Regions from separate parts of the Enterobacter sp. JBIWA008 genome, predicted to be linked through region 1. Evidence: predicted binding sites of a transcription regulator. Region 1 holds the regulator's gene; the other holds the start of a gene.
The links. The regulator CRP, encoded in region 1, controls carbon source genes, mostly activating them, when cyclic AMP is high. The targets are predictions, from matches to a motif close to ATGTGANNNNNNTCACAT.

Region 1 (3,421 bases):
CCTCGCATTTCGCAAGATTTTCGCCCAGCTGAATCTCCGTGCGGCGGAGGTCGAAGGCGACAGTTTTCACCGCTACACGCGTCCGGAGATGGACATGGCCATCCGTAAGGCGCGCGATCTGGGTAAACACATCAGCTACTTCGGCCCGGAAGCCAATGACTTCGGCCTGCTGGAACAAACCTTTATAGAGTACGGTCAGAGCGGCAAAGGGCAGTCCCGCAAGTATCTGCATACCTATGACGAAGCCGTACCCTGGAATCAGGTGCCGGGCACCTTTACCCCGTGGCAGCCGCTGCCGGAACCCACCGACGTCCTTTTTTACGAAGGATTGCACGGTGGCGTGGTCACCCCTCAACACGACGTGGCGCGTCACGTGGATCTGCTGGTCGGCGTGGTTCCTATCGTTAACCTGGAGTGGATCCAGAAGCTGACGCGCGACATGAGCGAGCGCGGCCATTCGCGAGAGGCGGTGATGGACTCAGTGGTGCGCTCCATGGAGGATTACATTAACTTCCTGACGCCGCAGTTCTCCCGCACCCATATCAACTTCCAGCGCGTGCCGACGGTGGACACCTCCAACCCGTTTGCCGCCAAAAGCATCCCGTCGCTGGATGAGAGCTTTGTGGTGATCCATTTCCGCAACCTCGACGGTATTGATTACCCCTGGCTGCTGGCCATGCTGCAGGGCTCGTTTATTTCGCACATGAATACGTTAGTGGTGCCGGGCGGTAAAATGGGGCTGGCGATGGAGCTCATCATGACGCCGCTGGTGGAGCGACTGATGGAAGGGAAGCAGATAGCGTGAACATGTTCCCTCTCCCAGTGGGAGAGGGTTAGAGTGAGGGCATCAACACGCACGATGCCCCATTAATTAGCCCTCGATCACTTCATACGAATGCGTGATTTTTACCGCTTTCTCCAGCATTAACGCCACAGAGCAGTACTTCTCCGCAGACAGGTCCACCGCACGCGAGACCGCCGCGTCTTTCAGCTCTTTACCGGTGACCACAAAGTGCAGGTTAATATGGGTGAACAGGCGTGGCGCCTCTTCGCGACGCTCTGACGTGAGTTTGACCTCACAATCCGTCACGTCATGACGACCTTTTTGCAGAATCGACACCACGTCAATGGCGCTGCATCCACCTGCCGCCATCAGCACCATTTCCATTGGGCTTGGCGCTTTATCGCCGGAGTTGCCGTCCATCAAAATCTGGTGTCCTGACGCGGACTAGCCCAGGAACGTTAAACCTTCAACCCATTTCACGCGCGCTTGCATATTCTTAAACTCCAACGTTGCATTTTTGGTGACAGATTACGCGTGCGTTACATTTCTCGCAATGGAAGGCGACCTGCATCATGCTGAAGCGAGACACCAGGAGACACGCGGCGAAAGCTATGCTAAAACACTCTGGATGCTACAGTAATACATTGACGTTACACATGTATGCAGAGGACATCAAACTTTACTGGCTGCGAAACGTTACGGTAGCCGACTTCCCAGGGTATGGGTAAGAATTCGATTGCAACCCCAGAGTCCGGATGCATCTGATGACTCTGGTGACAGCTTATAACAGAGGATAACAGCGCATGGTGCTTGGCAAACCGCAAACAGACCCGACTCTCGAATGGTTCTTGTCTCATTGCCACATTCATAAGTACCCATCAAAGAGCACGCTGATTCACCAGGGTGAAAAAGCGGAAACGTTGTATTACATCGTTAAAGGCTCGGTGGCAGTGCTGATCAAAGATGAAGAAGGGAAAGAGATGATCCTTTCTTATCTGAACCAGGGCGATTTCATCGGTGAACTGGGCCTGTTTGAAGAAGGCCAGGAACGTAGCGCCTGGGTTCGAGCAAAGACAGCATGTGAAGTGGCTGAAATTTCTTACAAGAAGTTCCGTCAGCTGATTCAGGTTAACCCTGATATCCTGATGCGTCTTTCTTCCCAGATGGCGCGCCGTCTCCAGGTCACCTCAGAGAAAGTGGGCAACCTCGCCTTCCTGGACGTGACTGGCCGCATCGCACAAACCCTGCTGAACCTGGCGAAACAGCCAGACGCAATGACCCACCCGGACGGCATGCAAATTAAAATTACCCGTCAGGAAATTGGTCAGATCGTCGGTTGCTCCCGCGAAACAGTGGGCCGTATCCTGAAAATGCTGGAAGATCAAAACCTGATCTCCGCCCACGGTAAAACCATCGTGGTCTACGGAACGCGTTAATTCCGCTTAAACGGCGTGCCATCGCAAGGTGTCACGCCGTTTTTGTCTCTACTCCCCATGTGGCGCAGGCTGATCTATCACCCGGAAGTTAACTACGCACTGCGACAAACGCTGGTGTTGTGTCTTCCTGTGGCCATAGGCCTGATCCTCGGACATCTTCAGCAAGGCCTGCTGTTTTCCCTCGTGCCCGCCTGCTGCAACATCGCCGGTCTGGACACGCCGCATAAGCGCTTTTTCAAACGACTGATTATCGGTGGCTGCCTGTTTGCCGGCTGCAGCCTCGCCGTACAGCTTTTACTGGCCCGGGATATCCCGCTGCCGCTGATCCTGACCGTGCTGGCAATGACCCTCGGCGTCACGGCAGAAATCAGTTCGCTGCACGCCCGCCTGCTTCCCGCTTCGCTGATTGCGGCCATCTTCACGTTGAGCCTCGCCGGGAACATGCCGGTGTGGGAGCCGCTGCTGATCTACGCCCTGGGGACACTGTGGTACGGGCTGTTCAACTGGTTCTGGTTCTGGCTGTGGCGCGAACAGCCGCTGCGTGAATCCCTGAGCCTGCTCTATGTGCAGCTTGCGGATTACTGCGAGGCCAAATACACCCTGCTCACCCAGCATACCGATCCGGAAAAATCCTTACCGCCCCTGCTGACGCGCCAGCAGAAGGTGGTGGATCTGATAAGCCAGTGCTATCAACAGCTGCATATGCTTGCCGCCAACAAGAACCACGAGTACAAACGGCTGCTGCGCACCTTCCAGGTCGGGCTGGATCTGCAGGAGCATATCTCCGTTAGCCTGCACCACCCGCAGGAGGTGCAAAAGCTGGTCGAGCGCAGCCATGCCGAAGCGGTGATCCGCTGGAACGCCCAGACCGTGTCCGCACGCCTGCGCGTGCTGGCCGATGATATTCTCTATCACCGCTACCCGACGCGCTTTAACATGGATAAGCAGCTGGGCGCGCTGGAGAAAATCGCCCGTCAGCATCCGGATAACCCGGTCGGCCATTTTGCCGCCTGGCACTTCAGCCGCATCGCTCGCGTGCTGCGCACGCAACGCCCGCTTTATCCCCGCGACCTGATGGCGGATAAGCAGAAACGTCTTCCGTTATTGCCCGCGCTCAGAAGCTATCTGTCTCTTAAATCGTCCGCCCTGCGCAACGCCGCCAGGATTAGCGTTATGCTCAGTACCGCCAGCCTGATGGGCA
Region 2 (3,421 bases), 1.0 Mb from region 1:
CGTTGCTATTGGTCGCCTTCAGCTCCTGGAACTGACTCCAGCTGGTGTAGGTCAGGCTATAGTGAACTGCCCACTGTGGCGCCACTTTGTTATAACCTGACAATTCCCACATTTCTGGTAAGTGCAGGCTCAGAGAGCCGCCAGTGGTTTGGCCATTGGTTCCCATTGGCAGACCGAAGTTGCCGAGGATCTGGTTATAAGCAGAAGGGAGGCTGCTTTTGTAATCTCCATCAAAATCGATTTTTACTTCTGAACGGTAGGTTAAGCCGTAACGGTTGTTTTTATCGAGTTCATAAAGGATACCGGCGTTCCAGCCAAAGCCCCACTCATCGCCCTTCAGATAAGCGATCTGAGTATCTGCTGGGATACCAGCCACACGCTGTGCCAGGGCTGGTGGAAGTGCGCCTGAGCCAGCGACGACTTTGCCCAGGTCGCCCGCGTAACGTTCGATCTTGGCTTTTGCATACACAGCGTCAAAGCCAACGCCGAAACTCCAGTGATTATCCAGACGGTAAGCACCGCTCAGGTTCAGATTCAGGGTTTCCAGGTCGGTTTTACCGCCAAACGCTCCAGCTGCATAGTCGTTATTGAACTCGGTTGCTAAACCGTAATTAGAGGTCACGGATGCGCCCCAGCCGAACTGGTCGTTAATCGGCGCCACGAAGTGCATGTTTGGAACCCATGCCGTTGGGGCAATGTTATCCGATTTCAGATCGGCACCTGTCGGAGAACGGCCCGAGATATCGACACCTGGATCGACAAAAATTGCACCGGCAGAGAATGTCGGACGATCAAACATCATGATCAACGCGGGGTTACGACTCGCGTTACCCGCATCATCAGCAATAGCGCCTTCCCCGGAATACGCACGGCCAAGGCCAGAGGAAGAAAATTCGTTTAACTGAAAGCCCGCTGACCAGGCGGAAGTGGAGACGAGTGCCACTGCGACTGCCAGCGCAGTCTTGTTGAACAGGGTTTTCTGGCTCATGACCATAACCTCATTGAGTTATTTTTATTCAATAATTGTTACATACCGTAACAGGAGCGCGAAGTGTAGGGTCTGAGGTATGACAGACAAATCAGACCAGTGGCCAGAGTATAGGTCTGACCAGCCTGAATGTTGCAAGTTTGTTTATTAATATTTTCAAACATGTTTCTTGAAACGAGATCTGGTTGGCAAAATTGTGACCATCACGATTCACCCAAAAGGGGGATTTTTGTTTTAGATCATTTTTTAGTGTGATATTGGTCACTTATCCCCTTTTGCGCCATTAACGGCTGGAGGGAGCCCGCGTCGGGGCGTAAAATATCAGCATCGTGTCTATCTCGCGCGCTGCGCGAATACAGAGGAAATTGAGCTATGAGTAAATGCAGTGCTGATGAAACCCCGGTTTGCTGCTGTATGGATGTTGGGACCATCATGGACAACACCGATTGCACCGCCTCTTACAGCCGTGTATTCACCAACCGTGCCGAAGCGGAAGAGACCCTGACCGCGCTGAGCAAGCGTGCGCGTGACGTTGAATCCGATCCGTGTGAAATCAAGTCTACCTTTACCGAAGTGGAAGGCGGCGTGAAGCTGGACATCGACTTTGTCTTCGCCTGCGAAGCAGAAACGCTGATTTTCCAGCTGGGCCTGCGTTAATTCCTGCGGCCTGGTGCCCTCATCCCAACCTTCTCCCACGGGAGAAGGTGCAAACATCAAAAACGGTAACCTCAGGGTTACCGTTTTGCTTTTATCACGCCGGCATTTTCTTTTTCTTCTCTGTGTTTTAGCTCGCATTTTTTCGTTTCCCCGATTGGCTGAATGTAAAAAAATGGTTAAGACTATTATCAGGTCAGACCACTTTATGTTTGCGAAAATTTTTTACAGGGGAGTGTTATGAGTCAGGCATTACCGCTTATTACCCGTCAGGGCGATCGCATTGCCATAGTCAGTGGATTGCGCACGCCATTTGCGCGTCAGGCAACGGCGTTTCATGGCATACCGGCCGTCGACCTGGGGAAAATGGTAGTGGGGGAGATGCTGGCTCGCAGCGAAATTCCGCCTGAGGTCATCGAGCAGCTGGTATTCGGCCAGGTTGTGCAGATGCCTGAAGCCCCCAATATTGCGCGTGAAATCGTACTCGGTACCGGGATGAACGTACATACCGATGCCTACAGCGTCAGCCGCGCCTGCGCAACCAGTTTCCAGGCCGTGGCTAACGTCGCCGAAAGCCTGATGGCGGGCACGATTCGCGCCGGGATTGCGGGTGGGGCGGACTCCTCTTCAGTGCTGCCGATTGGGGTCAGTAAAAAGCTGGCGCGCATCCTGGTGGATGCCAATAAAGCCCGAACGATGGGTCAGAAACTCAAGCTCTTCTCGCGTTTACGCCTGCGCGACCTCATGCCCGTGCCACCTGCCGTCGCGGAGTACTCCACCGGCCTGCGCATGGGCGATACCGCCGAGCAGATGGCAAAAACCTACGGCATCACCCGCGAACAGCAGGATGCCCTGGCGCATCGTTCACATCAGCTTGCGGCAAAAGCCTGGTCGGAAGGCAAGCTGGCCGACGAGGTCATGACGGCTTATATCCCGCCTTACCGTGAACCGCTCGCGGAAGATAACAATATTCGCGGCACCTCGACGCTGGCGGATTACGCAAAGCTGCGCCCTGCGTTTGACCGCAAGCATGGCACGGTGACGGCGGCGAACAGTACGCCGCTGACCGATGGCGCCGCCGCCGTGATCCTGATGACCGAATCTCGCGCGAAGGAGCTGGGCATCACTCCCCTGGGCTATTTACGCAGCTATGCCTTCACCGCCATTGATGTCTGGCAGGACATGCTGTTAGGTCCCGCGTGGTCCACGCCGCTGGCGCTGGAGCGCGCGGGGCTGACGTTGGCTGATTTAACCCTCATTGATATGCACGAAGCGTTTGCCGCGCAAACCCTGGCAAACGTTCAGCTGCTGGCAAGCGAGCGTTTCGCGCGGGATGTTCTGGGCCGCGCCCACGCCACAGGCGAAGTGGATCAGAGTAAATTCAACGTGCTGGGCGGCTCTATCGCCTACGGTCATCCGTTTGCCGCCACAGGGGCGAGGATGATCACGCAAACATTACATGAACTCCGTCGCCGTGGCGGCGGGTTTGGCCTTGTAACCGCCTGTGCGGCGGGTGGCCTTGGCGCAGCAATGGTTCTGGAGGCTGAATAATGGATATGCCATCTGCATTTAATCTGACGGTTCGCCTCGATAACGTGGCCGTTATCACTATTGATGTGCCTGATGAAAAGATGAATACCCTGAAGGCCGAATTTGGTGTTCAGGTGCGCGCGATGCTAAAGCAGATCCGCGACAACAAAGCGATTCGTGGTCTGGTCTTTATCTCAGCCAAGCCGGATAACTTTATCGCCGGGGCCGATATCAACATGATTGCCCGGG

Region 2: a site for CRP is predicted at 1,238-1,255, ahead of KGP24_RS16325 (YfcZ/YiiS family protein). Genes of this name have one in related genera too.

The regions. Positions count from the first base shown of each region.
Region 1 covers NZ_CP074149.1:4,431,666-4,435,086, forward strand. The annotation lists gene KGP24_RS21595 (phosphoribulokinase) at 1-805, shown strand, start outside; gene KGP24_RS21600 (OsmC family protein) at 872-1,204, opposite strand; gene crp (cAMP-activated global transcriptional regulator CRP) at 1,588-2,220, shown strand; gene KGP24_RS21610 (YccS/YhfK family putative transporter) at 2,278-3,421, shown strand, end outside.
Region 2 covers NZ_CP074149.1:3,405,861-3,409,281, reverse strand. The annotation lists gene fadL (long-chain fatty acid transporter FadL) at 1-988, opposite strand, end outside; gene KGP24_RS16325 (YfcZ/YiiS family protein) at 1,361-1,645, shown strand; gene fadI (acetyl-CoA C-acyltransferase FadI) at 1,883-3,193, shown strand; gene fadJ (fatty acid oxidation complex subunit alpha FadJ) at 3,193-3,421, shown strand, end outside.